Regions from separate parts of the Priestia sp. FSL R5-0597 genome, predicted to be linked through region 2. Evidence: riboswitches for the same ligand, from Rfam matches in the RefSeq annotation. Region 2 holds a riboswitch; each other region holds the start of a gene.
What was found. A riboswitch is a leader RNA that binds a small molecule or an ion and turns the genes downstream of it on or off. The one in region 2 is predicted to bind S-adenosylmethionine.

Region 1 (8,041 bases), 160 kb from region 2:
TATTGCGTTTGGAAACCCAACTAAAAACCGAAAATATATTCAACAAAAAATGACGGAAGCTCTAAAAGAAAACCCTGACATCCTTGTGCTTCCTGAGCTATGGGATACAGCTTATGATTTGACGCGGCTAGACGAAATTGCCGATGATGAAGGACAGCAGGCCAAGCAATTAATCTCTCAATTTGCTAAAACGAACGAAGTAAATATTGTGGCAGGTTCGATCGCGAAAAAAACAGAGCAAGGCGTCACAAATACGATGTATATTTTCGATCGAAAAGGTCGTGAAGTGTCACAATACAGTAAGCTGCACTTATTTAAATTAATGGATGAGCACCTCTATCTAGAAGCAGGAACAGCAAAAAATCTTTTTACACTTGAACAGTCTTTATGCGCAGGAGTTATTTGTTACGATATTCGTTTTCCAGAATGGATTCGCGTGCATACTAGCAGCGGAGCAGAAGTCTTATTTGTTGTTGCTCAGTGGCCGGCTCCAAGACTTGCCCATTGGAAAGCACTGCTCATTAGCCGCGCAATCGAAAATCAATGCTATGTAATCGCGTGTAATCGTGTAGGCCAAGATCCTAATAACACATTTGCCGGACATTCCTTAGTCATCGATCCGTGGGGAGAAATAATCGCTGAAGCTGGCGATAGCGAAGAACTTTTAAGTGCCGACGTTAACCTGGAACTTGTAAAAGAAATTCGTAAACAAATTCCTGTCTTTACAGATCGCCGCACAGAATTTTATTAATTATGTATTGACAGCCGTTTTTTTGCATGATACGATTTTCACCAGATAACATAAAATTTTCAAACAAATCAAAATTGAATAAGTAATCGTACTCTTATCAAGAGTTGGCTGAGGGATTTGGCCCTGTGAAGCCCAGCAACCGACCGTCATTCCATCCTAAGATGGATCACACCCGTAAAACATGTTTTTACAAAGGCACGGTGCTAATTCCAACAGAAAGTAATTCTTTCTGGCAGATAAGAGGTTTGAACACTACAATCAAGCCTCTTTCCAACGAAAGAGGCTTTTATATTTTCTAAAATTATAAAAGCCTCCATACATTCTTAAACCTATTAACTTAGTAAACAAATCAGTTTAATAAACTATGGAGGGATTCTAATGTCAACAACAAAAACAGAGAAGTATCAGCCTTTAACAGAAATTTCAGCAATCAAACTTGTGAAAAAGCTAGGTCTCTTTGATGCCACAGAAGCACTGACTGCCCGTGAAATCGGTGATGGCAACTTAAATCTCGTCTTTCACATCATAAATGATCAAACGAATAAATCCATTATCGTCAAACAAGCACTTCCTTATGCAAAAGTTGTAGGCGAGAGCTGGCCTCTATCCTTGAACCGTGCCACGATTGAAAGCAATGCGCTCAAGCAATTCGGTGCATTTACCCCTGAACTCGTACCAGCTGTGTATTACCACGATGAAACGCTTGCTGTTACGGTCATGGAAGATCTGTCTCATTTAACGATTTCCCGCGCCGGACTTATTCAAGGAGAAAGTTATCCCCTGCTTTCACAGCATATCGGTTCTTTTCTAGGACATATTGCGTTCAAAACGTCGGATTTTGCCTTAAAGCCTCAGGATAAAAAAGAAGAAGTCGTCAAGTACAGCAATCCGGACTTATGCAATATTACGGAAGATTTAGTTTTTACAGATCCTTTTTTTGATATCGATACAAATGAATTTGAAGAAGCGCTGCGTCCTGATGTAGAAGAATTGTGGAACGATGGAGATGTAAAGTTACAAGCAGCAAAATTAAAATATAAATTTTTAACAAATGCCCAAACGCTAATTCACGGTGATTTACATACAGGAAGCATATTTGCTAGCAGTCAAGAAACGAAAGTGATTGATCCAGAGTTTGCTTTTTACGGTCCGTTTGGATTCGATTTAGGCCAATTTGTTGCAAATTTATTTTTAAATGCTCTTTCTCGAAAAACAGATCGCGAACCGTTATTTGCACACATTACGAACACATGGAACGTATTTAAAGATACCTTTACTGCGCTTTGGCATTCTGAAAACACTGAACCTTTCGCTAAAGATGAGCGCTTGTTACATGAAATTTTAACGCAAACGTGGCAAGATGCTGTTGGATATGCAGGGTGTGAAATCATTCGACGTACGATTGGCTTAGCTCACGTGGCGGACTTAGACGAAATTTCTTCAGAGGAAAGAAAAATTAACGCTAAACGTACTGCGTTAAAAATTGGACGCTATTTACTTCTGCACCAACAAGACGTTTCACCAAATGAATTTGAACATTTACTTCGATAACGAATAATGTACACAATGAAAGGATCGGTATCAGCATGACAAATACACTATCACTTCCGCGCTCAGTGGAATGGAATGAATCATATATTACTTTATTAGATCAGCAGCAGCTTCCTGGCAAAGTTGAATATATTAAGCTGCAAACCATTAAAGACGTATGGGATGCTATCACTACCTTGAAAGTACGCGGAGCCCCTGCAATTGGCATTACGGCGGCTTTTGGTCTTGCTCTTTCTGCGCTTAGCTATGACACGGATTCAGTCAAGGAATTTAACAAAAAGCTAGCTCTAGATCAACAGTATTTAGCTAGTTCACGCCCGACTGCCGTCAATTTATTTTGGGCATTGGACCGCGTAGCGAAAAGCGCTGAATCCGCTTCGTCCGTTAATGAAGCTAAAACAAAAGTTGTTCATGAAGCGATTCAAATTCAAGTAGAAGATGAAGAAACGTGCTACCGAATTGGAGATCATGCCCTTTCTTTATTTAAAAAGAAAGATAAAATCATGACAATATGTAATGCTGGTTCAATTGCTACAGCTTATTATGGAACAGCATTAGCACCTTTTCACTTGTCTAAGCAGCGCGATATTCCGCTTGAAGTATTTGCTTGTGAAACAAGACCCGTTCTTCAAGGTTCTCGCTTAACAGCATGGGAACTTCAGCAGTCGGGAGTAGACGTTACGCTGATTACGGATAATATGGCTGCTCATACCATTAAAACAAAAGGAATTAATGGGATCATTGTAGGTGCTGACCGCATTGCATCAAATGGCGATACGGCTAACAAAATTGGAACGTATGGACTTGCTCTTTTAGCGAAAGCATTCGGTATTCCATTTTACGTAGCAGCGCCGCAGTCCACATTTGATTTATCTATTCAAGACGGAAGCAGCATCCCTATTGAAGAACGTTCACCTAAAGAAGTAACGCACATTGGAGATACGCAAATTGCTCCAGACGGAATCTCTGTGTACAATCCAGCTTTTGATGTGACGCCAAGCGAACTGATTACGGCCATTATTACAGAGCATGGAGTTATCCATTCCCCGTCTTTTGAATCCATTCAAAAAGTTTTGCTGCAATCTGCTCAATAACAAGAGGCTGGGACAAAAGTATTTTAGCCCCACTGCAAAACGAACCACTAATCAACATGTTGATTAGTGGTTCGTTTTTTTGTGATGGTAAATATCGTTTTATCTGTTTCGTTCCCTCTAGCAGTTGATTGGAGGGCAAGGTGAAGACTCCTGCGGGAAAAACGGAAGGGGTGAGACCCGCAGGAGCGCAAGCGACGAGGAGGCTCAGCGGCCGCCCGCGGAAAGCGAAGTCTTGCACGGAAATCAACTGCGGTGTCACAAGCGGTTCAGTTCATCTATACGAGTTGTTCATCTTTAGATGACATTGATTTTGTTATGTCTCAACCTTTTTTATTAAACAGCGCTTTTTGGCTGCATTTGTAACACAATTGTAACAGTACTCTCTGCTTTTTCTACATATATTATAGGGGATTCTTTTTGAATAAGGAGGAGTAAAAATGAGTGCAGAGCAAAAAACGGATAAAAACAAAGCGTTAAATCGCAAGCAGCAATATCAGCTATTCGATTTATCCAAAGATGAAGAACTAAATTCCCTCCCTTCTCCTCAGCAAATTGACGGTGTTTTTGTGCAGGGAGAAGGCTGGAAATTAGACGATGAATAGTTATTTTAACTCCAGAGCGCCTTTTGCTACATTTCTTTCAAGCATTAATAGTTTTTCTTTTATATGAGTTTGGGAACCTGCATAACCTGTTAAAGCTCCATTTTTACCAATAACACGGTGACAAGGTAAAATAATAGGCAGTGGATTTCGACGATTCGCTTGTCCCACAGCCCTTACGGCTTTAGAGCGATTAACAGACTCCGCTACATCACTATAAGACCACGTTTGTCCATAAGGTATACCTTTAAGCGTTAACCACACTTCTTTTTGAAAGTCTGTTCCTTTTATATCCAAAGGCACATCAAATGTTAGCGTGCGCCCTTCAGCATAATCCTGAAGCTGCCGCTTCGCTTCTTTCACAAGGTGATAATTCTCGTCATGGACAAGTTTTTTAAGCTGCTCGTTGTGATCATCGCTATCAAACCAAATATGTTGAACCCCTTTTTCCGAGGCTACAATATAAATTTTCAAATCAGAAAATAAGTTCATTTCTCCATAGTACATACTCGCTTATCCTTTCTAATTAGGCTGGAAGAATAACACGAAAAGCTGTTCCTTCTCCTATTTTGCTTTCCACTTCAATTCGCCCTTTATGTTCTTCGATAATTTTATATGAGACCATCAAACCGAGCCCCGTTCCTTTTTCTTTTGTCGTATAAAATGGTTCCCCTAAGCGCTTGATGCGCTCTTCGGGCATTCCGTCTCCTTGATCTCGAATGGAGACCGTCACGTAGTGCGGCTCTGTAGAATAGACTTCAACAAAAATTCTTCCCCCGTTTGACGTGACTTCAATTGCGTTTTTAATTACATTTATTAGTACTTGTTTAATTTGGTTCGGCTCGCAGTATACCATTGGCAGCTTAGGGGACACACTTAGTTCAAACTGAATATTTTCTAAAAGCGCTTGAGCATTTAATAAATCAATCGTTTCTTTAACAACCGCAGCTAGATTTTTCTTTTCGAACTTTACGGCCTGTGGCTTAGCGAGTACTAGAAACTCTGTAATAATAGTTTCGATTCTTTTTAATTCGGATTTAATAATATCAAAATAAAGAGAGTGATCTTCTTGAATGCTGCTTTCTAGCAGCTGAACAAACCCTTTTAAAGCCGTCATCGGATTGCGGATTTCATGCGCAATCCCAGCTGCTAACTGTCCGACTACTTGAAGCGTATCCGATTTCCGAATCTGCTCCTGCATTTGATTTCGTTCCGTTACGTCTCTTAAAAGCGTCATATATAGACCTGGCAAGATATCTTTTTTCGTAGAGAATTCGATGTTTTTAACTTTTTCGTTCCCCGTAACGTACGTAATCTCTCCTTCAGCTTCCCCTTTTTGCTCAATTGTTTCTTTATGCTCAATGACCGCATCTAAATTCGCTGAAGAAATAAAATCCTCCATGGAATGCGCACAAATCTCCTCTTTGCTGAGTTCGAGAATATCACAAAGAGAAGAATTCACATCAATAATATTTCGCTTGCCGTCCCATAAAACTAACCCATCGATCGAACCATTAAAAATCTGTCTGAATTTCTCTTCGTTATTCCGAAGCTCTTGTTCGATTTTTGTACGTTCACTAATGTTTCGAAAAATGGTTAAATGGTCTCCTTCTATAATGCCTTTTTTCCCTGTGAATTCCAACTGTTTGATTTCTCCATTTGGCATGTAAAAAGGAAGCTGATTGCGAATTTCTCCTTCTTTTTGAAATGTTTGCAGCATTTTTAATGCACTAAAGCTTTGCTTATCGATAAACGTATACAAATTACTTCCAATCAATTTGTTCAACGGCAGCTCGAATGTACGGGACGAAGCAAGATTAGCGTTTAAGATTTCCCCATCGTCTTTCCAAATCAAAATGGCTTCAATCGCATTTTCAAAAATAGCCCTGAAATTTTTTTCGCTTCTCAACAGCTGCTGCTCCATCAGCCGTTTTTCCGTCACGTCTCTCATAATGGACATATAGTATTGACTGTATATATTAGCCGTTGTGGTAAATTCAAAAAAAGTAACGTCTCCATTTTCGAGCTTAATCGGCAGCTCGCCGCTTGTCTTTCCTTCTTGATGCAGAGTTCTCCATAATTTTTTCACTTTATAATGATAAGTAGGTTCTACAAGCTCCTCTAACGTTTTGGTTAAAAGCTGTGCTCTTGTATAATTTAATCGCTCGCAAAATGAAGGGTTCGCGTCGATAAGCTGACCAGTTCGATCAAAAATAACAATTCCATCTACCGCTTCATTAAATACATCCATAAACATATGATGACTAATAAACCGTTCGTTTTCCATCACCTTGTGCTGTGTAATATCTCGAAATGTACACACAATAATGCCCGACATGTGACTATGTTTGTGTGAAGTAAATTCAACATGTTTCATCATGCCGCTTTGAAGCGTCATCGCGCCTTCATATTTGAAATAGCTTTCTTCTAAAAGCGCTGGATAGTACGCTTCAATCATGTCATACGGAAAATACATGAGAAAATCTTTCATTTGATACGTTAATAGCTCATCCTTTGTTTTTTCAAACAGCCCGCAGGCTGATTCGTTTGCATTTATAACTTGAAAATACTCATCAAATACGACAATGGCATCTAATACGTCATTAAAAATAGCTCGTAGCTGCTCTAATTCACCTTGCTGCTTTTGCGCAGCTTCAGATGTTAATTCTCTGTGTGGTGACATGCTCATTGCTCCTTTCTTTTGCACTTCCCATTTCCCCACCTTTTATCTATAGACTTAGTATTCTACAAGATTTGCTTTTTACCTTTTTAAAATTAGTCACGTTTATTCAAAATGCGACATTTCTTCACATTCTCCCGTTATTTAAAAAAGGAGCATGAATAAAAGAGGCTGGGACATAACAAAATGAAACCTATGCTCAACATAACAAAGAAAACGAACCGTGAATCAACATGTTTGATTCACGGTTCGTTTTTCACTTCGGCTAAAATACGTTTTCCCCAGCCTCTATCGATCATTCACTACAATATAAGTGGCTTGAATAGGTCCATGCACGCCAACGACTAGATTCATTTCAATATCAGCTGAATTGCTCGGTCCCGTAATAAAGTTAATGCAAGAAGCAATCGTTTCTCCTCGCTCTACTTTTTCATGAATCATTTCAGCAGCTTGTGTCATGCGAGGGACAATGGAGCTTTGAGGAATGATCGCAATATAAGTGGCCGGCAGCAAACTGACCGATCGTCCTTTTGCAGCGCTGCTGAACAAAACAACTGTGCCGGATTCCGCTAGCGTCAAATCACTGAATGTGATGCCTACATTTGCTTGTTCAGCTAGTTTAATATTCTCATCGCCTTTTGCAGAATTCCATACATGAAGGCTACTGCTTGTTTCCCATTTCTCCATCAGCAGATTCAATCCATATTCGGAAAACCTAGGATCATCCCACGTGCTCACAAGACCATTTCCATAGTTCGCTACGGCTTCCTCAAGGACAGCTGGCAAGTGTTGTAATGATGTTTCTACATAGCGAGTATGAATACGTTCGCAATGGTTTTCAAGCTCTTTCTTTAATTGATCTGGCGAATAGCTGCGGTAGACCTCATGCTGAGGAGCATGCTTCCATTGGGGCTTTACTACGCCGCTTGTTCGCCTGCTTCGCTTAAGATTAGCAGCAATATTGCCTAAAAAACTGTCTCTATTTTGAATGCTTCCGTTCATCATCATCACTCCTTTTATCAAACCAATCTCGTAAGCGCTCTTTTGTAGGCGCCGGAAACTCTCTGCTTTCTGTCCACGCTTTTAATGGACCAGGCCCTTTGGAAATACTGCTTCCTGACATAAAAGGAGTAAGAGCTGCCGGTGCTACTTTAGCGCCCACTGTATATAGAGAAGAAGAAGCTGCTCCCAAGCCAAATGCTTTCATCGCCAGCTTTTCCGAAATAGGTGCTTTCCCTTCTTTCTCGACAATTCGCTGACGATGCTTGTGCAATAGCTCATGCAGCGGAATTTTGACCGGACAGGCATCCGTACAGGCTGCGCATAGCGTTGAGGCATATGGAAGCTCTTTGTAGTCTTCATAGCC
Region 2 (8,041 bases):
ACGTATTAATACTTATGATAAACTATAGATTATTATAATGAAGAAACTAATCTAAAGGAGCTCTTTGCACAATGACTTCTGAACATTTACTAGCAGCTTATCAGACCCTATGGTTGAACCGTTCTTTCGCTTCTAAACAAGCCCTGACAAGTGAAGATCAGCTTCACGAAGCCATTCTGAAAGATTTAAAAGATGAAATGACTCATCCACGCGTTCGGCAAACACCGTATGTAAAATATCATCTTGGCATAAAAAGAATTCTAAACAGCAGTCTTTCCTCTGATGAAAAAGTTGCGCTTACGTCCCTATACACAAACCTTTTAGATAGCTGTATATAACAAAAAAAGGACTTCCTTAATGGAAGTCCTTTTTTTATTTAATTAACGCTTTTTCTTCTAAGCTTTGAAAAACAGCGTTAAAGTCTTGCTTCAAATCCTCGAATTCCTCTAACCCTACTGAAAGGCGAAGAAGTGAATCAGTAATTCCTTTTTCTTCACGTACTTCTTTTGGGATACTTGCATGAGACATTGTTGAAGGATGCGTGAGAATGGATTCAACTGCACCTAGACTAACGCCAATTGAAGCTAATTTGACTCCTTGTAAAATATGTCGTGCTACTTTTTCATCCTGCACTTGGAAAGAAATCATAGCTCCGTATCCATTTGCTTGTTCTGAAATGAGTTTGTGGTCCGGATGACTTTTTAAGCCTGGGTAGTATACACGGCTCACTAGAGATTGTTCTTCAAGCCACTTTGCAAACTGCAGCGCTGTTTTTAACTGCTGATCTAAACGAACTTTTAATGTCTTAATGCCTCGAAGCAGTAAAAAACAATCCTGTGGCCCCAAGATAGCACCAAAAGCATTTTGTACAAACTTTACTTCTTCCGCTAGCTTTTCATCGCTTACTACAACTAAACCGCCAATGACGTCACTGTGGCCGCTGATATATTTTGTAGCACTATGAATGACAATATTTACACCAAGGTCAATCGGCTGCTGTAGATAAGGTGTTAAAAACGTGTTATCCACAATTGTAAGGAGATTGTGCTCCTTCGCCAAACTTGCTACTGCTTTAATATCCGTTACCTGTAAAAATGGATTTGAAGGGCTTTCGATATAGATAGCCTTCGTATCTTTTGTGATAGCTTCTTCTACTTTCTCAACCTTCGTTGTATCAACAAAAGTTGTTTTGATACCAAACTTTGAAAATAATCGTGTTAATACACGATATGTCCCGCCGTACGTATCGTGTGAAACTAAAATTTCATCCCCTGATTCAAAAATAGATAACACCGATGAAATAGCAGCCATACCTGATGAAAAAGCAAAACCAGCGTATCCATTTTCTAGCTGAGCAATAGTGTTTTCTAAAGCCTCACGCGTTGGGTTTCCTGAACGAGAATAGTCATAGCGACCGTTGTTCGTCTCATCTTCTTGGTTAAATGTAGATACTTGATAAATAGGTACGTTAACCGCTCCAAAATGACCGTCAATTCCTGTATTTGCATGAATTAAGTTCGTACCAAATCTATGTTTATTATTGTTGGTATGCATCAAATGCCTCCTTCAAATCTTTAATTAAATCATCTGCGTGCTCAATTCCAACTGATAATCGAAGTAAACAGTTTGTTACTCCGACACGATTTCGAATTTCCTCCGGAATGTCAGCGTGTGTTTGACGAGCTGGGAATGTCATTAAACTTTCCACGCCTCCTAAGCTTTCTGCAAATGTAATAACTTTAACATTTTCTAAAAGTACTGACACGATGTCAGGGTGTGAGACAGCAAAAGAAATCATGCCTCCAAATCCAGTTGCTTGTTTCTTCATGATTTCATAGCCCGGATGTGTTTCAAGACCAGGGTAATACACTTTTTCCACGAGATCATGAGCAGTAAGCCAATTTGCAATTTTCAGTGCGTTTTCGTTATGTTTTTCCATACGAAGCGCTAGCGTCTTAATACCGCGCAATAACAGCCAGCTATCTTGTGGACCTAAGATTGCCCCAGCTGCATTTTGATAAAAACGAATTTTTTCTCCTAAGCTACTACATCGAGCGACTACAAGACCAGCAACTACATCATTATGACCCCCAATGTATTTGCTTGCACTATGTATCACAATATCTGCTCCAAGCTCTAAAGGACGCTGATAGTAAGGGGACATGAATGTATTGTCAATGATAGTAAGCAAATCATGCTGTTTAGCTAACGCAATTGCTTCTGGCAAATCAGTCACGTGCATCATTGGATTTGTAGGTGTTTCAATGAATAAAGCTTTCGTGTTGGGACGAAGCGCATCTTTTACTTGCTCGAGATGGGCTGTGTTGACGTACGAAACAGTAATTCCTTGCTCTGAAAAGATTTCATTTAGTACTCGGTACGTTCCTCCGTATAAATCCTCTGATACAATTAAATGATCTCCGTTTTTAAATAGCGCTAAAACTGACATTACACCCGCCATTCCTGAAGCGAATGCTACTCCTACTTCGCCTTTTTCTAAAGCAGCAATTGCTTCTTCCAATGCCGTACGAGTAGGATTTGCCGTACGTGCATAGTCAAATCCTGTACTTTGCCCTAAAGCAGGATGAGCAAATGTTGATGCTTGGTAAATGGGTGTTGTAATAGAACCTGTTGAAGGGTCACGACCTACTCCTGAACGAACTAATAAAGTTTCAATTTTCATCTATTTCTCTCCTTAACTCAAAATAAAAAACACTCTTCACAGATGGAAGAGTGTTCGTTTATACACGATTTCTCTCATCTGTTAGAACAATACTGATGTTCCACAGGAATTAGCACCGTTCAAATGAATGTTTCATTTGATGGTTGCCGGGCATCGCAGGGCCAGTCCCTCCGCCACTCTTGATAAGAGTTCTATATAATTGTTGGTGGTTAACGTTTGTTGTTACTAACTTTAATAAAGATTTTCTTTATTGTCAACATAATTTTCTAAAAAATTTAAATCATCTCATTTGTTTATTCAATATACTTGTCCTGATAAGTACATAAAAAAAGAGACGACACCGAGGTCTCTTTTTCTAAGGCAAGTGCACAGATTTTACGTGAGCTAACTTCCAATACATACTTTCTCCATTTGCCGTAATTAGTTCAACAATATTATTAGAAACTTCTTTAAGTACGCCAATTTTTTCTGATTGATCCCCTAAATCTAATACGACCAGTTGATTTTCATATTTTTTAAGCTGCTCTTCAAAGTTTCTGACAAAAGGTGCAGAGGCAGGCCTTACTGGGAGCTCTTTGTCACTTAAAGAATAAGGGGTTAACTCATTACTATAAGGGGTAAGCCATTTCAAATGATGTAGAGAAACAAAGACATTTTTATACACTGGAGAATAAAACACAAGATAATCATTCAGCACGCTTGTAATATAGCCATGCAATGATTTTCCTCCTGTTACATAAATTTCAATAAATTTCCCTTTTGCCTGCTGTAAAATATTACGATAAGAAATCCGCTGACTTTCTTCTATTAAGTTCTCTTCTATGGTTCGTAAAGGTGTATAATCTTCTTCTGAAACCTCTCGTAAGCGATGTATGTGTAAAAGAGGAATATACAAATAATCATGTCCATTATATAAAACCATTACATCTAACCCGAGATCAACAAGTTTTCCTACAAACGTTGTTTTACCTGATATATCGACTTCAACAATTTTATCAATATAATGATTCATACTCATACTCATTCTCCTCCTTTTTCCTATATGATAGAAAAGGTGCTTTATAAGCACCTTTTATGTTCCAGTTCATCATGCTTTCCAACGATAATTTTTCGTTTTAATAACTTTTTCACCTGGTGTTGAAGAGCGTGAACCCGTACGGCGACCTCCCGAGCGATCGTCTGTGCGACCTCCTGTACGTCTTCCGGTACGGTCTCCAGTACGGCCATCCGTGCGACCTCCGGTTCTATCTACAGTAGTTGATTCTTGCACAGAATCTTCTTCATTTGTATCTCCATTTTGCTCAGAATTTTCTTCATTTTGCTTGAAAGATCCTTTTGATCCTAAGGCAATGGTTTTTACGTGTCTTGGTTGTAAACGTAGAACTTGATTATTTTGTACAAGAGTAAAGTTTCCATTGCGACTTTGAACTAACACACCTTCTACAGCCTCTGGCCCTCCGCCGTTAATAGCTACCCATCTATGCGAAAACTCTTCAAACAGTTCATTGAAACTTTTCGCTTTAATATACTCAGGTGTCTCTTCAACTAATAATGGGTTTTGCGGAACAACAGGCGTATTTTTGCTTACAACTTCACTTACACTCTTTATGTGCTCTACATTGATATAAACGACGCCGTCATCTTCTGTTAGTAATACGACATACGCAGATTCAAATGAGCCTAATACATCAAGGATCTTACCCAATTTTTTCTCTGGCCCTCCTTGATTTATTTGCACTTGTTTATCTTTCATCAATAATAAAGTGCCTGCAAATGTGTTGGCTCTGTGCAGTTCTACTTCACTATTAAATCCAGAAAATGTTTGCGCGGAATTAGACTTTGTATCCTCTGTAATGCTTTTAACATGAGCGAGCTGGTAATAAATAAATGTATATTGCTGTTGTGGAATAAGCTGCGCCGGTTGATTATTTTGCTGATTGTTATTTTGTTTTGTTTCAAGAGCAAGTGTTAAATAATCTGATTGAACGTCGATTAAATATCCCGTTTTAGATTCAGGCCCCCCGCGATAGACAGTTACTACTCTCCCTTTTAATGGTTTAAAGTGGGCAGAGTAGCCCGTGCTTTCAGATTGTTGAACTTTACGAGCGCGACTACGATTGGCATTTTGAGTTTGGTCTTGATTTTGGTCGTAGTAATAGTTACTCATTATTTTTCCTCCTTATTAATTGTCCTTATTGGTCATTCATAATGTATATATACGTATCATGTACAGCTATTGTCTTCCTGCATTTGCCTATTATTCTTAAATTCCACTTTTGCCTATCAGTCTAGTAAAATTCAAAAATCAAAAAGATGACTTTTAATGTACGCTGTTCGGTCTTTTACGAAAGAAAGCATAAGGTCTGGTTCCTTATGGAATTGCTCCAAGTTATCTTTTACGTAAGGATCTTTTAATACATATGGAGCAATATACTCATGCAGTTGATAAATGATTGGTTTCATGTATTCTATTGTAAATTGATTATTTAGAACATTGTTCATTTTTTGAATATATCTCTTTTTAATGCTGTTCACCGCCAGTAAGCGAGCTGTAAGCGTATTAAATCCTTGTGCACGGACATAGTCTCCTTCCATTACTTTTCCATTTACATCTCTTCCCCAAGTTGCATCATAATCCCATGGAATCAGTTCAAAGCGCCCGCTTTCATGATTTAGATAGAGCGCATAGTTATGGACAAAACCGTCGTAATTCTGCATACAAATAATACCGACTAACCAAGATAAGTAGCGGTCGACGTTCAGGTACTTCTCAATATTCTGTTCGAATTCCGTATTTGTCCATGTATTAAGATTAAATATAAACTTTTCTAATTTTTCCTCGTCTCCTTCTCTCACTGCTTTATCTTCATATCCAGATAACAAAGTTGTTTTTGGCTTTTTATCCAAATCGCTCATCAAAGAAAAATTAGCATCTCCGTCTACTGCATAAAATATAGATCCATCCGCTAAATTTCTTTTTTTCAAAAATAGTTCATCTACCGATTCGAGCTGAAGATATATTCCTTCATTTTTCCCATTAATCTTAAGAGTGACAAACTGAGAGTGGGGAGATAAAACATCTAAAGAAGAGAAAAAATCGAGGGACAATTTGTTGCGCATAAGCGATGGATCTTTGTATTCAGCGTTTAGGTGTATTTCTTTGGCGCGCTGAAATATTTTCGGAGAATAAAATTCAATATAATATGACTTTTTCTTCATCTTCCGAATATGGGAGCCTCTTAGGAGCAAATCAATATCGTAGCGTTTTTTGTTAAACTTCATCGTTGCCTGAACCGCTTCTTCTGACCAAATATCTCTTTGCATTTCCTTTAAATCTTTTACATTCACAAACAGAGCGTATTGAGGGATTTCTTTTTGCTTCATGATTCGACCACCTTTCTTCAATTATTAAAGTATATGAAGGGTAAATTCTCCATGATACCCCGCAGCATCAACTATTTCCGCAAACTCCACTTTTGACTCATATCAAGGACAAGCATCATCGCGTATTCTATTAATGCAAGACCTAGTCCAATTGACAAGGAGGTTTTTGTATTGCATATTACACCTGAAAAAATTAAAGAGGCTGCTGAAGCCCTAGAATGTACAGAACTGAAATCTTTTATGTTTCAAGAGCCAACTGCTGGTCCACTAACAAGAAAGCGTCGCTCTTCTCGTAGCACTGGCCGCAGTAGCCGCCGTTCTACTCGCGGTACTCGTCGCTCTTCTCGCGGCACTCGCCGTTCTACTCGTCGTTCTACTCGTCGCTCTCGTCGTTCTACTCGCCGTTCTCGCCGTTCTACTCGCCGCTCTCGTCGTTCTACTCGCCGCTCTCGTCGTTCTACTCGCCGCTCTCGTCGTTCTACTCGCCGCTCTCGTCGTTCTACTCGCCGCTCTCGTCGTTCTCGCCGTTCTTAATTTCCCTAAACACTCATCTTTATTGAAAAAAAAACGCCGAAGAGCCATGAGTGTCTTCGGCGTTTTTTTCCACTTATAGAAGAGGAACATTTGGAAATATACTAAGATGGAGCGTTATTCATTTTACATAGAAAAGGAGAGGTTTTATGAAAAAAAACAAACATCAAATTTCAACTTCATCAACAACAGATGTCGAAGAGATCAAACGTTTAAATGCGCAGTCTGGACTAACCTACAATGAAGTATTTGCACTTCTTGGAGAAAACTATTTGAAAAATCAACAGAAAAAATAATAAGCTGGGACTAGAAAATAACTTCTAGTCCTTATACTTTGAAAATCCCGGAAAACCCTTTTACTAAGGATGTTAATTGGTTCATGGCTCCCATCATCTGTCCCGCAGTATTCATCATTTTGTTCATATCGTAATTGCCATCACTCGATTTAAACTGAGACATTAGTGACTGAAATTGAGATGGCTGAGGCTTTTGCTGCTGACCTTTAGGATATGGATTAAAAGGCGCACCTGCATTGTTGTACATGGGCTGCTGGTACATTCCGTTCATATAGGGAATTTGCTGAGGGCCAAAAGGCATTTGTTGCTGAGCGTACGGATGTTGCGGCATATAAGCTTCCGTCCATGGCTGCTGGTGATACTGTGGAAATGGATGTACCTGACTTAAATCAAAACGTTCTGGTTGATGTTGCTCATAATACGGATAGTGCTTACTTGTATACATGCAAAATCAATACCTCCTTTTTAATATTACATAATATATAGTATGTATGCAGAAATAAGAGGTGACGTTCGTCTACTTGTACTTTTGGGGAACGCATTCAAAAATATGTAGGTTTCTGTCGAAAGTTTAAATTTTTCAAAAAAACGAGATTATTTAAATATATGGTACGATAAGAACAAGTGATACTACCTATACGTAGTGGCACAAATGGGGATTAGGAGGGAATTTACATGTATGTGAACGAACTTCAAGAAGCTTTTATTGCGGTGAAACAATATGAGCCGCAGTCAAGTAATGAATTACTCGATTTTGCTCAGCAGCAGTATTTAAAAGGTTTTTTAACTCCTATGAATTACAAAGCCGCTGTACGTGAACTCGAACAAATTGGAGCTACTAAGCCTGATTTTAGTGCACAAGATGATTAATTTTTTTACTACCACTGAGAAATCGGTGGTTTCTTTGTTTCCTATAAAGTGGACACATACTTCTTTTTTGACTTGTTTATACTATAAAGGCTTTAACGTAGTATTCAATAAAGGAGGTTTATTTCATGAGTCGTGGAAAACATTTTGATCATAAAAAACAAGGACAAGGTGCAGTAAATAAAACAAATAACGCCGTTGCTTCTAAACATACCGAAAAAGTTGATTATCATATCGATACAGTTGCTTCACAAGATCACCCAGCTGTTTCTATCCAATC
Region 3 (8,041 bases), 780 kb from region 2:
AGAAACAGTGCTACAAGTAGATCATGTCAGTAAAGTAATTGGGAAGAAAACCATTTTGCATGATGTATCCTTATCGGTTGAGCGCGGTGAGATTTTCGGATTGCTTGGTCCGAACGGATCTGGAAAAACAACGCTCATTCGTACCGTCGTAGGACTCATTAAAGAAACAAAGGGAACAATTACCGTCAATGGTTTTCCTTTAAAAGAACAGTTTACATCAGCTATGAAATCAATTGGAGCGATTATTGAAAATCCTGAGTTTTATGATTATCTGACGGGCTATCAAAATTTAAAACACTTTGCGAATATGCATGAAGGGATCACAGCAGAACGCTTGGATGAAGTGATTGCGCTAGTAAAGCTTGAAAACAGCATTCATGCAAAAGTGAAGACGTATTCCCTTGGGATGAGACAGCGTTTAGGAGTAGCTCAAGCTATTTTACATAAGCCTGCATTGCTTTTACTAGACGAACCAACAAATGGTCTAGACCCAGCGGGAATGAGAGAATTTCGTACATATTTACAAACCCTCTGCAGGGAAGAAGGTATTTCAATTTTAATCGCGAGCCACTTATTAAAAGAAGTGGAAGCATTATGTGACCGCGTTGGTATTATTCAAAACGGCGAGTTAAAAGCTGTTCAAGATCTATCTCCAAATCGTCAAGATCAAGGGATGTATGTAGAATTTGAAGTATCTGACGTGCAACAAGCAGCGGATCTTTTATCTCAAGAATTCCAAGTAACAATAAAATCCGATAGTATTGATGTAGTGATTATGAAAGAACAAATTCCAGCTGTGAATAGAAAATTAGTGGACAGCGATATTTTAGTCTACCGAATCACTCCTGTTTATGAGACGCTTGAAGATTCGTTTATGTCCGTTACGGAGGGAGAGCACCATGCTTAAGTTAATTCAAAATGAACATATGAAATGGTTTTACAAAAGAAGTACAAAAGTCACGTTTATTACAATCGGCATCTTAACTCTTTGTATGGCTCTTTTAATGAAGAAAGTAGCAAACAGCGCAGGAACGGAAGACAACATATTGAATTTCCTGTCATTTAGTGCAGGCATGCTGATCCTCGTTCAATTTTTCGCGCTTGCTGTTGGAGGATCAATGGTTGCAAAAGAGTTTGAAGCGGGTACCATTAAGCTTCTTTTAATTCGCCCTGCTAGACGTTCAACGATTTTAACGTCCAAGTACATAACGCTCGTTTTAATTAGCTTGTATTACTTGCTGAGCTATTTGCTTTTTTCGTTTGTATGGGGAGCATTGTTCTTTGGATTTGCCAGTCTAGAAGGAGATGCGCAGCTGCTTAAAAACATTACGCTTACGTATGACAGCGCGTATATGGAAACGTTTATGATGATGACGTTTGCTTTTATGCTGTCGTCTTTATTTAGAAACAGCGCGCTTGCTTCAAGTCTAGCTATTGTCGTAAGTATTGGGGCGAAAGCAGTAACTGGGATAGTATCGCAGTTTGGTCTATGGTGGGGGAAATTTTTACTGTTCGCCAACACAAACTTTGTGCAGTATATGGACGGAATGAAGACGATGTTTGACGGAATGACAATTCCATTTTCAATCTTCATCTTAGTTGCACACTTTGTCTTCTTTATGGGCGTAGCGTGGGTGGCGTTTTTAAAACGTGACGTAGCTAATTGATGTGAGAATTTTCACACTATATATTTTTCTAAAATAGCATTTGACAATTAAATAAAAAGAGATTACAGTAGTGAAAGACTATTTTTAAAACAACTATAAACTTCTTATCAAGAGAGACGGAGGGACTGGCCCTATGATGTCTCGGCAACTGGCTGTACGCAGTGCGGTGCCAAATCCAGCAGACGATGTTTCGTTTGGAAGATGAGAAGGGTAATCTTATGATACAAATAAGAGACCTCTTCTTATCAATAAGAAGAGGTCTTTTTTTATTACGTAAACAAGAGGTGTTAAGAATGGAACAACAAAAAGGAAACGGCTGGGCGCTGTTACCGCTGGGCGTCTTTTTAGTCCTGTTTGTCGGATCAGGAATTATAACGGGAGATTTTTATAAGCTGCCTGTATTAGTAGCTATTATCATTGCAGCCATCGTGGCGCTGGCTATGAACCGCAAAGATTCACTTAATGTAAAAGTGGAACGTTTTGCTAAAGGAGCAGGGCATCCTGATATCATTATTATGGTACTTATTTTTATTTTGGCAGGTGCTTTTTCTCAAGTCGCTAAAGGCATGGGAGCTGTTGATTCAACGGTAAACTTAGCTCTGTCTGTGCTTCCACAAAGCTTAGTGGTAGTCGGAATCTTTGTTATTGGCGCATTCATTTCAATTTCGATGGGAACGTCAATGGGAACGATCGCTGCGTTAGGGCCTATCGCTGTAGGAATCAGTGAGCAGGCGCATGTATCCATTACATTGGCAATTGCTGCTGTTGTTGGTGGTGCAATGTTTGGAGATAATTTATCCGTAATCTCTGATACGACCATTGCGGCAGTTCGTACGCAAAAAACAAATATGTCAGATAAATTAAAAGTAAACTTTTTTATTGTCCTTCCTGCAGCGATTGTTACAGTGATTTTATTACTTGTAATGACGCTAGGCAATACGTCATCAGTAGAAATTAAAGATTTTAGCTGGTTTAAAATCTTGCCTTATGTCGGCGTACTCGTTGCTGCCATATTTGGTGCAAACGTATTAAGCATTTTAACCGGAGGAATTGTATTAGCCGGCGTAATTGGATTAGCTGACGGAAGCTACACGCTTTCTTCTCTTGCTAAAACTGTGACAGAAGGTATTGGCGGAATGTCGGAATTAATTATTTTATCTCTTTTAATTGGCGGAATGGTTGAACTCATTCGCTATAACGGTGGTATTCAGTTCTTATTGAACCTATTAACACGACGCATTCAAACAAAAAAAGGCGGAGAATTCAGTATCGCTGGATTAGTAAGTTTAACCAATTTAGCCACGGCTAATAACACGATTTCAATTATTACAGCAGGTCCGTTAGCGAAAGAAATCTCTGATAAGTATTCAATTGATAATCGTAAATCAGCCAGTCTGCTCGACTTGTTTTCATGCAGCGTTCAAGGGCTTATCCCTTACGGTGCACAAATGCTTCTCGCAGCAGGATTTGCTAAAGTTTCACCGGTTGAGATTATTCCATTTACATTCTATCCAATGTTAACAGCGGTTTGCGGTATCATTGCGATTGTAATTGGCTTTCCTCGTTTAAATAAAAAATCAAAATCATCTAAAGAAGCTGCGTAATATCAAACCCTTAAAAAGAACATTCTTTTTAAGGGTTTTTTACTGTTTGAAAAAATCAGTCGGCTTTTTTTCATCTAGCTCCTTCCAAAGTGTCTCATTTTGTTTAAGTGCATAAGCCGCTCCTCCGATTTCAATTCCGCATAATAAAATGAATAATAAAATACCCATGATATGACCTCCTTATATAAGTGAATAAAAACATGATTGTAACGGGTTTAGCTTATTGCTTTTTCACTTTATAATGAGAATAAAGTATGAAACGCGTTTCAGCGCAAGAGAAAAAGGTGAAAACATGACAAATATCCGAGATATCGCAAAAAAAGCTGGTGTATCTGTTTCGACCGTGTCACGGGTTTTAAATCATCATCCGTATGTAAAAGAAGAAAAGCGCCGTCTGGTAGAAGAAGTAATTCAAGAACTTAATTACGAACAAAACATTAATGCCGTTCACTTATCAAAAGGGAAAACAAATATGATTGCCGTCGTCTTGCCTTTTATTAATCATCCTTATTTCAGTCTGCTTTTAGAAGGAGTGGCCTCTCAAGCGTTAGAAAAGCAGTATCAGCTTGTTATTTGTCAGACGAACTATGATGTAAAAAAAGAAGAAGAAGCGCTTCATATGCTAAAAACAAAGCAGGTTGATGGAGTGATTATTTGTTCTAGAGCAGGCAGCTGGAGCACGATTGAATATTATCAGCAGTACGGGCCGATAGCCGTGTGCGAAAACGTACAAAATCGTTCTATTCGCTCCGTATACGTTGATCATTATGCAGCTTTTAAGAAAGCGCTCATGTATTTAAAAGAAAAAGGATATACGGATATTGGCTACTGTATTGGAAGAATGACGGGTACAAATAGTCAACAGAGGCAGCAAGCATACAAAGAATATGTAGAAAGAATAAATGAGCCTTATCATCCGGAATGGGTGTTTCAAGGCTGTTTGAACGTGACAGATGGTGAAAAAGTGGTGAAAAAATTGGTGCAGATGAAAAATCGGCCTCAGGCGCTTTTAGTAACAAACGATCAAGTCGCTATTGGTATAAAAGCTCAGTGCGAACAAGCGGGTATATCAGTTCCAGGCGATTTAGCTATTATTGGTTTTGATAATCATCCGCTTTCTTCTTATTTACAAATCACAACGATCGAACTTCCTCTCAAAGAAATGGGCGAAACGCTTTTTAAACTAGTCAGGAGCAAGGATCCTCAAAAAATTGAGCTTCCTTTTCGGTTTATTGAGCGTAAAAGCGTATAAATTCTTGATGATCTCACCACGTGTTTTTATCGGATAAAATGAGTAAAAGCGGACATCATACGAGTAAAGAAAGAAGAAAAGGATGATGATCGTGGAGAAAAAAGAATATCAAGTAGGAGATCAAGTATTTGTTATTTACCGAAACCCTCATACGGCAAACGTTGCCAATATTAATCAAGCTGAAATTGTTGAACATCCTGAAAATAAAGGTGAAAAAGCGCTGTTTCTGCATGAGTCTTATCATTTGTTAGCTGAAGATGATGCCGTGTATTCAACGTATGAAGAAGCAGAGAACATGTATAACAAGATATTTGATTATGAACAATATGATTGACGAAAGGCTCTCTTAAATAGAGAGTCTTTTTTGATCTAAAAAATAATTACCACGGATAGAGTCTTTTTATTTTTCAAACGCTATTAGTATTAGAAAAAAGGAAGTGTACATGATGATAAAACCTTTTGTACCTCAATTAGTATACATTGAGCCAGGGGCAATGGAGTACCCGCTTGGTGTTCAATTAAAAGAAAAATTTGAGAAGATGGGAATTGAGATTCGTCAAACAACTTCTCATAATCAAGTGCGTAATATACCGGGAAAAAATGATTTGCAAAAATACCGCAATGCCAAGTCTACTTTAGTAGTTGGTGTGCGTAAAACCTTGAAATTTGATACATCTAAACCGTCAGCTGAATATGCAATACCTTTTGCAACAGGGTGTATGGGGCACTGTCACTATTGTTATTTGCAGACAACAATGGGAAGCAAACCATATATTCGTACGTACGTGAATGTTGAAGAAATATTAGGTCAAGCAGAGCAATATATGCAGGAAAGAGCCCCTCAAATAACGCGATTTGAAGCGGCTTGTACATCTGATATCGTAGGAATTGATCATTTAACACATTCATTAAAGCGCGCGATTGAATATTTTGGGGAAAGTGAACTAGGTCAACTGCGTTTTGTGACTAAGTTTCATCACGTGGATCATTTATTGGATGCTAAACATAATGGTCGCACGCGCTTTCGCTTTAGCATAAACGCAGATTATGTTATAAAAAACTTTGAACCTGGTACATCTCCTCTTGATTATCGGATTGAAGCTGCTAATAAAGTTGCAAAAGCCGGATATCCACTTGGCTTTATTGTGGCGCCTATTTACATTCATGAAGGTTGGCAAGAGGGATACCGTCAGCTGTTTGAAAAGCTTGATGCTTCTATACCTGAAGAGTCAAGAGATGATATTACATTTGAAATGATTCAGCATCGCTTTACCAAGCCGGCCAAACGGGTGATTGAGAAAAACTATCCGAAAACAAAGCTTGAGATGAATGAAGAAGAGCGCCGCTACAAATGGGGGCGTTACGGGATTGGAAAGTATGTATACGCGAAAGATGAAGAACAAGAATTAAGAGAGACGTTGGAATATTACATTGATCAGTATTTTCCAAATGCGAAAATCGAGTATTTTACGTAATTATTCTACAGTAATTGAAGAGTTATTTTGACATCTTAGTCGAGATAGCTTTTCAATTTTTAATGTGAAAAATAAATTGGTTGCTAATAAGCTGAAAAAAGAGGTTATTTGTATCTCTTGTCGTATTACATACATAAGGGAGGTGACTGAGATGTTAAAAAATGAAGAGTTTGCGCTAACAAAAGAATTAACAAAAGAACAGCAAGAAGCTGCACGAAATTTTATTCAAGTGTTGTTCCAAGAAGATTTATCTGAATTTTGGAACATATTATGTGATATCGATAAGTCTCGTATTTACGGCTTGTATGAAGCAAACCACTATTACGATTCGGATGTTGAACTACATGGATTTGTACAAGAAATTAGAGATAATGTAAGAGCGGTTTATGCGCCTCTTCAAGGGCAAGGAGGTATTTCGACGAAAGTTCGATATACAAGCGAAGGAAAGATGTATGTATACATATTAGGAAGCGGCGAAAACCCGAGGGTATATCCTGTTGGATTAATGCCTGAGACCTACATTGAAGAAGAACGTTTTTCTCAGCGTCTTCAAATTAGCATTTATAACGATGAGTTTCGAAACGTTGTGCTGTAAATTATATATAAATGGAAAAATAAAGAATAATAAAATTAATTTGTTAAAATAGCAATATTTGGGGTATGTAATAGGTATAACATTAAAAAGGGGTGAAAGAAATGCATTATTATCGTATTTCAGAGGGAGACCATGAAGAGTATTGTGAAACGATTCTGCTTCATGAAAAGAAGTTTTGCAAAGAAACATTTCAATCTATGGTGCGAGAAGCAATGAACAATAAGCCAGGTAAAATTGACCGTGTGGATATTGTTAAATATTTAATTGGTCATCATAGCTTTCAAGTAGCCCACATCGAAGCGGGTTTTCACAGTACATACAGCGAGAAAGTGACATAAAAAAATGTAGCACATCCTATACAACGAACTTTTCTTTTGAAAAGATCGCTGTATTTTTTTTTTGCTAAAAATAGAATTTTTCTAAGTGATATTCCTTTTGATGGTATAATAGTTAAGTTCTGTAAGGTATACATATAAAAATCACAAATACTTTAAAGAGAAAGGGTGAGGAAATATGGAAAACGAAAGAATAGAAGAGCTTGAACGAAAAATAAGCAGTTTAGAAGAAGACGTAGCCAAGCTAAAGTCGCTTGTATATAAAACAAATTCTCCAAGACCAAAAGCAGTTCACGCTCCTCCCAAACAGCGCGAGGAGACGACTAAACGTCCTGCTCAAACAGCAGCTAAAAGCTCACAGGCAATAGAAGAGCCTGTTGATTGGGAAAAAGTCCTTTTTCAAACATGGCTGCCGAGAATTTTTATTTTCGTATTTATTATTGGCGTGCTATGGGGATTTAAAGCAGCCTCTGACTATGGATTAATGAATGAAAAAGCAAAAGTTGTTCTCGGTTTCGTTGTTTCAATAGGTTTTGCTGTAACAGGTCATTTCCAAATCAAAAAGGGTAGGCTGGTGCTCGGGCAAGTACTTGTAGGAGGAGCTATTCCTATTCTCATGTTAACGACGTTTGCGATGCATAGCCTATATCATTTAGCAGGACCAACGCTTGCTTTTATACTAAATACGAGCTGGATTATCTTAGGGATGATCGCGACAGTCTTTTATCGTTCACAGGCATTAGGGATTATTAGCGCGGTTGGAGGCGTACTAGTTCCTTTTCTTATTGAAAGTAATTCGCCTAATGCTCTGGTTTTCATTGGCTATGAAACGCTTCTGTATATTGCCTTTTTATATGTGGCAATCAAACAAAAATATTCAATTTTATATGTTCTTTCCGCGGTACTATTAAATTTTACGCTACTCATTTATTACTCGTTTGTTGGTGATAATGGTGTAAAAGCGTTATTAGGTATGGCGATTCTGATTCAGCATTTATGCTTAATTTCTAGCTTTTTTCTATCACAATCCGTACTCCAAGTATATGCGTTTACCCTTCTATCGAGTTTAGCAGCTACGTACGGCTGGCTGCTTGCCGTTTTTGACGATGGCAC
Region 4 (8,041 bases), 150 kb from region 2:
ATATCCTGATTACTGGTCTGGAGTAGAGCTTGCAAAAGCAAAGATGGAAGTGATGCCGCTCACGGCTGAAAATCATTTTCTGCCCGTATACGAAGAGATAGGTGAACGTGCTAAAGAACAGGCAAAGCTCATGTTTTTAAACTATCCGAATAATCCTACCGGTGCAGTGGCAACGGCAGAATTTTTTGAAGACACCGTGGCGTTTGCTGCCAAGCACGATATTTGTGTGGTACACGACTTTGCCTACGGAGCCATTGGATTTGATGGTAAAAAGCCAATCAGCTTTTTACAGACTCCTGGTGCAAAAGAGACGGGAATTGAAATTTATACTCTTTCTAAAACGTATAACATGGCGGGATGGCGAGTTGGATTTGCTGTAGGAAATGAAAGTGTAGTAGAAGCTATTAATCTTCTTCAAGATCATATGTATGTCAGCCTCTTTGGGGCGGTTCAAGAGGCAGCAGCGGCAGCTCTGTTAGAATCTCAACAATGTGTGAATGATTTAGTTAAGCGCTATGAATCTAGACGCAATACCTTTATTCAAGGGCTTCAAGAAATTGGTTGGGACGTTACATCTCCAGCGGGTTCCTTTTTTGCATGGCTAAAAGTTCCTAAAGGATATACTTCTGAACAATTTTCAGATTTACTTCTTGAAAAAGCCCACGTTGTAGTGGCACCTGGAGTAGGCTTCGGAACATATGGTGAAGGCTATGTGCGCGTAGGACTGCTGACGGATGAAGAGCGCATGAGAGAAGCTGTATCTCGAATAAAAAAATTAAATTTATTTTAAAAACGCATTGACAATCCTTTTTGAGTTGGCTTAATATGTAAGAAGTTAACGAGATTAATAACCGATAAATCCTAGCGGTATTTTTTATTTAGTATATAATCTACGAATTCAATTTAAATAAATAGCAACTTTCTTATTAAGAGTAGGTGGAGGGACTAGCCCGATGAAGCCCGGCAACCGACTTAACGCATGTTAAGCACGGTGCTAATTCTTGCAGCAGCAGCTGAGAGATAAGAAGAGCAACGAAAGCCTCTTCTTAATCACAGAAGAGGTTTTTTTTATTAACGATATTAAACAGCAAGGGAGTTTTTAGCATAATGAGTGAAATCGTTGCAAGCTACTTACTACATGACAATAAAGGAAATTTTCATAAAAAAGCGGAAGGAATTGCTTTAGGACTAACCGTCGGCTCATGGACAGGTCTGCCGCTTTTAGATCAACAACAGCTTCAAAAGCATAAAGGGCGCGTCGTATCCGTAACTGAGCTTCAAGACTGCGAACGTGTTAACGGATATTTAGGCGGAGAGGTTAAGCAGGCTATTGTCAAAATTGCTTATCCAACTGCCAACTTTTCAAGAGATTTACCGGCTATTTTAGTTACGGTTTTCGGAAAACTATCACTTGATGGAAAAGTGAAATTATTAGACTTGGATTTTCCTGATGAATTATTAGCTGAATTCCCAGGACCGCGCTTTGGAATAGAAGGTATACGAGAGAAACTAGGCGTTTATGACCGTCCGCTTGTGATGAGTATTTTTAAAGGCGTGATTGGAAGAGACATGACGTACTTAACAACTCAGCTGCGTGAGCAAGCGCTTGGCGGAGTGGATTTGGTTAAAGACGACGAGATTTTGTTTGATAGTGAACGAACACCTTTTGAAACTCGCGTTACAGAAGGAAAAAAAGTACTGAATGACGTATACGAAAAAACGGGACACCGCACGCTGTATGCTGTTAATTTAACGGGACGAACGTTTGAATTAAAAGAAAAAGCGAGAAAAGCAGCTGAGCTAGGAGCCGATGCTCTTTTATTCAACGTATTTGCTTACGGGTTAGACGTACTGCAGGCACTTCGAGAAGATGATGAAATTAACTTGCCGATTATGGCACACCCAGCTGTTAGCGGAGCGCTTACGCCATCAGAGTTTTACGGTTTTTCAAATTCATTACTGCTTGGAAAACTATTGCGCTTAGCCGGAGCAGATTTCTCACTGTTTCCATCACCATACGGAAGCGTAGCGCTTTCTCTTGAAGATACGACAGGCATTGCCTACGAATTAACGCGTCCTGTGTACAAATATAAGCAGACTTTCCCGGTTCCTTCAGCAGGAATTCATCCTGGAATGGTACCGCAGCTTGTGAAGGACTTTGGAATCGACAGCATTATTAATGCAGGAGGCGGAGTTCACGGTCATCCAGACGGCGCTATCGGAGGAGGAAAAGCATTCCGTGCGGCGATAGATGGAGTACTCTCTCATCAAACACTAGCCGAAAAAGCGGAAGAATCAAAAGAGTTGCAAAAAGCTTTGCAACTATGGGGAACAGTAGAGGTGAAAGCATGACATCGTTAAAAATCTTTTGTGACTTTGATGGAACAATCACAAATAGCGATAACATTATTGCTATTATGAAACAATTTGCTCCTCCGGAGTGGGAAAGTATTAAAGACGACGTGCTAGCACAGCGCGTCTCCATTCAAGAAGGAGTAGGGCAAATGTTTGCCTTGCTTCCCGTGGAATTAAAGGAAGATATTATTTCTTATATTTTAGAGACGTCTGCTATTCGAGATGGATTTGATGATTTTATTGCCTATACAAAAGAGCATCATATTCCGCTTTATATTGTAAGCGGAGGAATTGACTTTTTTGTAAAACCGCTTTTGGGAAATCGAGTTGCAGAGGAAATGCTCTACTGCAACGGATCTGATTTTTCCGGTGAGCATATTTCCATTACGTGGCCTCATACATGTGATAAACAGTGTACAAATGACTGCGGCTGCTGTAAGCCAACGATTATTCGCCATCTTGCAGATGAAAGAGATCATACGGTTGTTATTGGCGATTCAATTACAGATTTGCAGGCTGCCAAATTAGCTGACACTGTCATTGCGCGTGACTTTTTAATTAAAAAATGCGAAGAGCTATCTCTACCGTATCGTCCTTTTTCTACTTTTTATGATGTGATTCACCATTTACAAGAATTAACAGAAGAGGTGAAAGCATGAGTATTATGGCTCAGCAAAGATTACACGAGCTTGCAGATATAAAAGATGAGTTGGCAGAGCGCGATTGGTTCTTCGGTACAAGCGGAAACTTAGCGATTAAAGTGGATCAAAATCCGACAACTTTCTTTGTATCAGCAAGTGGAAAAGATAAAAGAAAACGCACAAATGAAGACTTTTTGTTAGTTGATCAATACGGGAAGCCTGCAGAAGAAACGCATTTAAAGCCTTCTGCTGAAACGCTTTTACACGTTAAGATTTACGAGTCAACGAATGCTGGGTGCAGCCTTCATGTACATACAATCGACAACAACGTGATCTCTGAACTGTACGGAGATGAAGGGTTTATTTCATTCAAAGGCCAAGAAATTATTAAGGCACTGGGTATTTGGGAGGAAGATGCGGAAATTACTGTTCCGATTATTCCGAATTACGCGGATATTCCGACACTAGCAGAAGAATTTTCTCATCATATAAAAGGCGATCAAGGCGCGATTTTAATTCGTAACCACGGAATTACGGTATGGGGGAAAAATGCGTTTGAAACAAAAAAAGCGCTAGAAGCCTATGAATTTCTATTTAGCTACCATGTGAAATTACTATCACTTAAAGGCATTAAGCCAAAGGTGCATTTATAAAAGGAGGAAATAAAAATGGCGCAAATTCGCTTACATGTAAATAATAAAAGAATTGAAACTCAAGAGGAAGTATCAGCTTTTCTGGCAAACAATGAAGTTATTTATGAAAACTGGGATATTACAAAACTTCCAGAAAATCTTCGTGAAAAATATGATTTAACTGATGAAGAAAAAACAGAAATTTTAAACGCTTTTGGTGAGGATATTAAAGATATTTCTGAACGCCGCGGCTATAAAGCTCAAGATGTTATCTCGTTATCGGAATCTACACCAAACATTGATGAATTGTTAAAAAACTTTCAGCGCAAGCATATTCATACAGATGACGAAGTTCGCTTTATCGTAAGCGGTCATGGAATCTTTGTTATTCAAGGAAAAGACGGTGAATTTTTTGATGTTGAATTAGAGCCGGGCGATTTAATTTCAGTACCAGAAAACATTCTTCATTACTTTACACTAATGGAAGATCGTAAAGTAGTCGCTGTGCGAATTTTCGTGACAACTGAAGGATGGGTACCTATTTACGCATAACAACTACTTGTAAAGCATAGGTCATGATCACCCCGCTTTTACATCTAAAAGCGGGGTATTCTTTGGATTATTATAAAACTAACTATTTTTATATGAATAATAAGTTTAATAGGAGGAACACCATGAAAAAGAGTAAAAAAATGCTGTGGCCACTTACTTTGCTCGTGCTTCTAGTTTTTGCGCTGGCTGCCTGCACGAAAGAACAGCCAAGTCTAAACGAGAAAGCACAGGCAGCTCCAGCGCAGCAAGCGGCTTCTGCTAAGCCTGTACAGCAAGAAGGAAAAAAGATTACGAAAGATACAAAAATTGCTCTTATTTCTGAATTTACGTCAGGCACTCACGCTGCTCAGTACATAACAGGTGTGACAAAAGCGGCTAAAAAAGCAGGAGTACAGCTATCCGTTTCTGATTCTAATAATGATCAATCTAAAATGGCGGCGTATTTAGACACGGCTATTAACCAAAATGTTGACGGTATTATGATTGACCACGGCCGGGCTGAAACCCTTGAACCTGGCGTGAAGCGCGCGATTGCAAAAGGGATTCCCGTTATTGCAACAGACGTAGAATTAAAAGTAGAAGGCGTTACAACGATTGACCAAGATGATTATATGCTTGCGCTCCAGGGGCTAAAGCAAATGATGCAGGACATTAACGGAAAAGGAAATATTGTATATGCGTTTGTTGGAGGCTTTGCACCGATGGAAAAACGCGACAGCATTTATAAAATTATGATGAATCGCTATCCAGATGTAAAACAAATTGCCACATTTGGAAGCGCAACAGACAACACCTCTCTAGACACTCAAAATAAAATGGCGGCTGTATTAAAGCAGTATCCAAATAAAGGAGACATTGCAGCCGTTTGGGCACCTTGGGACGAATTTGCAAAAGGAGTCACAAGAGCGATTAAAGAAGCAGGACGAGATGAGATTAAGGTATATGGAGTGGACTTATCTGATGAAGACCTGCAAATGATGCAGGCAAAAAACAGCCCGTGGAAAGCGTCAGCTGCTGTAAACCCAGCTTCAGTAGGAGAAAAGCAGGTTGATCTGCTTCTTAAAAAGATTTCCGGTCAAGAGATCCCTCGTTATTATTCCTTTGATCCGGTTTTAGTCAAACAAACTGACTTGCCTAATCAAACGATTAATATGGACCAGCTTAGTCAGTACGTAGAAGAATGGGGTAAAAAAGAGTAGAAGTGGAGGGACAGACATGACGAACGAGCTTTCAATGAAGAACATTACAAAAAACTTTGGTTCTTTTCAAGCGCTGAACAAAGTTGATTTTACTGTTCAAAAAGGGGAAATTCATGCTTTATTGGGAGCCAATGGTGCCGGTAAAAGTACGTTGATGAAAATATTGTGCGGAGCTTACGACGAGTACGAAGGAAAGATTTACAAAGACGGAGGAGAAATCTCTATTTCTTCTCCTAAAGAAGCGAAGAGCCACGGCATCGGCATTGTACACCAAGAAGTCGATGTAGCGCTGATTCCTTCGCTATCAGTAGCTGAAAACATTGTGTTAGACGTGCAGGTTTCTAAGAAAAGTAAGACATTTGTAAACTGGAAATCTATTTATAAGAAAGCGGAAGAAGCTCTTTCTTTACTTGGTTCTTCTTTATCCGTTAAAAAAAATGTTGTTGATCTAACTCTATCAGAAAAACAGCAGGTGCTTATTGCACGTGCAATTGTACAGAATGTTGATTATTTAATTTTGGATGAACCAACCGCACCTCTTAGTGTGGAAGAGACGAAACAATTGTTTTCTGTGATGAGAGAGCTGAAGAAAAGCGGAGTAGGCATTATTTATATTTCACATCGCCTTCAAGAAGTGGTTGATATTTGCGACCGCTTAACGGTTTTAAAGGACGGACGCTATGTAGCTACAAAAGAAACTTCACATACATCAATTGAAGACGTGATTACGCTCATGTTAGGAACGTCTTCTGTAAAACAGTGGGTCAAAAAATCAGTAGAAGTTGGAAACGAACTTTTACATGTAGAAGCATTATCCCTTCCAGGGCGCCTTTCGAATATCTCTTTTCATGTAAAAGAAGGAGAGGTAGTCGGTATTGCAGGGCTTGTAGGAGCAGGGAAAACGGAGCTTTGCCGAAGTCTATTTGGTTTAGAGCAATATGTCAGCGGCAGCGTTCGGTTAAAAGGCAAGAAACTAAAGTTGAATAAGCAGCCGTATTATTATATTGCACAAGGTCTTTCTCTTGTTCCTGAAGAACGAAGAAAAGAAGGAATTTTTGTTCATGAATCGATTGCCGATAACTTAGTTTTGCCAAGTCTGTCCCGCTTTACAAATTATTCGTTTCTAAAGCGAGGAAAGATCAAAGAAAAAGCGCAGAAAACGACTGGGCAAGTTGGCGTAAAGTCTCATTCTATCGAGCAGTCAGTTGGAACGTTAAGCGGTGGAAATCAGCAGAAAGTAGCAATCGGAAAATGGCTTGTTACGGATTCTGACGTACTGTTGTTCGATGAGCCAACTAAAGGGGTTGATGTGGGCTCTAAGCGAGAGATATTCGACTTAATTACAGGGCTTGTGTCACAGCAAAAAGGCGTTGTTTATGCAACCTGTGAATTCGAGGAGCTGCTAGGGGTAGCGGATCGAATTTATGTTATGTACAACGGGAAAATCGTGAAAGAATTATCCAAAGAAGAAGCAACTAGTGAAAAATTATTTTATTATACAGCAGGAGGAGTAAAAGGATGAGTGCGGAGTATGTAACAGAACCTGTAGCGAAACCAAAGAGAAAAATAAGCGTTTTCGACTTTTTTTACAAATATGGGACAGTCTTAATGATTTTTGTTATTATGATTATTTTTTCCATTGCCACACCTAACTTTTTAACAGGAGAAAACATTAGTGATATTCTGCGCTCTATTTCCATTGTTACCTTAATTGCGCTTGGTGTAACGATATCGTTAACGGTCAACGGACTCGACTTATCTGTAGGATCTACGGCTGGTTTAGCCACTATTTTATCAGCTTCTATGCTCGTTTTACACAGACAAGAAATTGCAGTTGCGATCATTGTTCCGATTATTGCATCGCTTCTCATCGGGTTAGTGAATGCTTTTTTAGTAGTGAAAGTAAAGATTCCTGATATTTTAGCCACGCTTTCCATGATGTTTATCGTACAGGGGATTTTATTAACGTATACAAAAGGCTCAGCTATTTATACCAATATGCCTTTACCAAGCGGAGAAAGAGCTCCGGGAATTTTCATTCCTTCTTTCCTTGCGCTGGGGCAAGGTCACTTTCTAGGTATTCCCGTCCCTGTGATCATTATGCTGCTGACTGTGCTGCTTGTTCATATCGTTTTTTCCTATACAAAGTTTGGTCGTTTTTTCTACGTAACAGGAGGTAACATAGAAGCAGCAAGACTTTCGGGTGTACCGGTTAATCGTTATCGTATGTATGCCTATATGTTTTCAGGTTTGCTTGCTGGAATTGGAGGAGTCGTTTTAGCTGCCCGTATTGGAGTAGGAGAAGTGAACGCAGGCTCACCATTTTTAATGGATGCCGTAGCTGCGACATACATTGGCTTTTCCGTATTTGGAGCAGGGAAACCGAATGTATTCGGGACGCTGATTGGCTCTATTTTAATTGGTGTGCTGTTAAATGGATTAACGATGCTAAATGTTCCGTATTATATGCAAGATATTATTAAAGGAGCTGTATTAGCAGGAGCCTTGGCTTTAACGTATTACCGCTCGAAACAAACATCTACGGCTGTGTAAACAGCCGTTTTTTTTCGTTTGAAATCGGGAAGAATAAGGAAAAACAATAGTATAATCTATTATTTATGTAGAAAGAGGGAGTATAGATGAAACGTGTCGTCATTATAGG

Region 1: linked by a shared signal. The riboswitch ahead of mtnK (S-methyl-5-thioribose kinase) and the one ahead of MKX72_RS07175 (trans-sulfuration enzyme family protein) in region 2 are both predicted to bind S-adenosylmethionine.
Region 3: linked by a shared signal. The riboswitch ahead of MKX72_RS11145 (Na+/H+ antiporter NhaC family protein) and the one ahead of MKX72_RS07175 (trans-sulfuration enzyme family protein) in region 2 are both predicted to bind S-adenosylmethionine.
Region 4: linked by a shared signal. The riboswitch ahead of mtnW (2,3-diketo-5-methylthiopentyl-1-phosphate enolase) and the one ahead of MKX72_RS07175 (trans-sulfuration enzyme family protein) in region 2 are both predicted to bind S-adenosylmethionine.

Annotation. Positions count from the first base shown of each region.
Region 1 is NZ_JBBOUZ010000001.1:1,244,462-1,252,502, reverse strand. It holds gene MKX72_RS06345 (carbon-nitrogen family hydrolase) at 1-751, shown strand, start outside; SAM riboswitch class I at 843-994, shown strand; gene mtnK (S-methyl-5-thioribose kinase) at 1,130-2,302, shown strand; gene mtnA (S-methyl-5-thioribose-1-phosphate isomerase) at 2,338-3,396, shown strand; partial or broken gene MKX72_RS06330 (hypothetical protein) at 3,521-3,759, shown strand; gene MKX72_RS06325 (hypothetical protein) at 3,834-3,998, shown strand; gene MKX72_RS06320 (methylated-DNA--[protein]-cysteine S-methyltransferase) at 3,999-4,502, opposite strand; gene MKX72_RS06315 (PAS domain S-box protein) at 4,522-6,678, opposite strand; gene MKX72_RS06310 (LutC/YkgG family protein) at 6,964-7,677, opposite strand; gene MKX72_RS06305 (LutB/LldF family L-lactate oxidation iron-sulfur protein) at 7,655-8,041, opposite strand, start outside.
Region 2 is NZ_JBBOUZ010000001.1:1,407,540-1,415,580, reverse strand. It holds gene MKX72_RS07190 (SIMPL domain-containing protein) at 1-9, shown strand, start outside; gene MKX72_RS07185 (hypothetical protein) at 72-338, shown strand; gene MKX72_RS07180 (trans-sulfuration enzyme family protein) at 373-1,554, opposite strand; gene MKX72_RS07175 (trans-sulfuration enzyme family protein) at 1,538-2,683, opposite strand; SAM riboswitch class I at 2,755-2,872, opposite strand; gene MKX72_RS07170 (hypothetical protein) at 3,039-3,701, opposite strand; gene MKX72_RS07165 (hypothetical protein) at 3,771-4,850, opposite strand; gene MKX72_RS07160 (CotH kinase family protein) at 4,982-6,067, opposite strand; gene MKX72_RS07155 (CotG/ExsB N-terminal domain-containing protein) at 6,239-6,601, shown strand; gene MKX72_RS07150 (hypothetical protein) at 6,748-6,894, shown strand; gene MKX72_RS07145 (YppG family protein) at 6,926-7,339, opposite strand; gene MKX72_RS07140 (YppF family protein) at 7,570-7,764, shown strand; gene MKX72_RS07135 (hypothetical protein) at 7,890-8,041, shown strand, end outside.
Region 3 is NZ_JBBOUZ010000001.1:2,185,449-2,193,489, forward strand. It holds gene MKX72_RS11135 (ABC transporter ATP-binding protein) at 1-907, shown strand, start outside; gene MKX72_RS11140 (ABC transporter permease) at 900-1,667, shown strand; SAM riboswitch class I at 1,769-1,875, shown strand; gene MKX72_RS11145 (Na+/H+ antiporter NhaC family protein) at 1,961-3,271, shown strand; gene MKX72_RS11150 (hypothetical protein) at 3,311-3,439, opposite strand; gene MKX72_RS11155 (LacI family DNA-binding transcriptional regulator) at 3,564-4,523, shown strand; gene MKX72_RS11160 (transcriptional regulator SplA domain-containing protein) at 4,609-4,857, shown strand; gene splB (spore photoproduct lyase) at 4,970-5,998, shown strand; gene MKX72_RS11170 (hypothetical protein) at 6,150-6,593, shown strand; gene MKX72_RS11175 (hypothetical protein) at 6,695-6,931, shown strand; gene MKX72_RS11180 (DUF2339 domain-containing protein) at 7,107-8,041, shown strand, end outside.
Region 4 is NZ_JBBOUZ010000001.1:1,253,030-1,261,070, forward strand. It holds gene MKX72_RS06350 (pyridoxal phosphate-dependent aminotransferase) at 1-790, shown strand, start outside; SAM riboswitch class I at 921-1,027, shown strand; gene mtnW (2,3-diketo-5-methylthiopentyl-1-phosphate enolase) at 1,108-2,352, shown strand; gene MKX72_RS06360 (2-hydroxy-3-keto-5-methylthiopentenyl-1-phosphate phosphatase) at 2,349-3,014, shown strand; gene MKX72_RS06365 (methylthioribulose 1-phosphate dehydratase) at 3,011-3,649, shown strand; gene MKX72_RS06370 (1,2-dihydroxy-3-keto-5-methylthiopentene dioxygenase) at 3,665-4,180, shown strand; gene MKX72_RS06375 (sugar ABC transporter substrate-binding protein) at 4,303-5,379, shown strand; gene MKX72_RS06380 (sugar ABC transporter ATP-binding protein) at 5,396-6,901, shown strand; gene MKX72_RS06385 (ABC transporter permease) at 6,898-7,932, shown strand; gene MKX72_RS06390 (CoA-disulfide reductase) at 8,019-8,041, shown strand, end outside.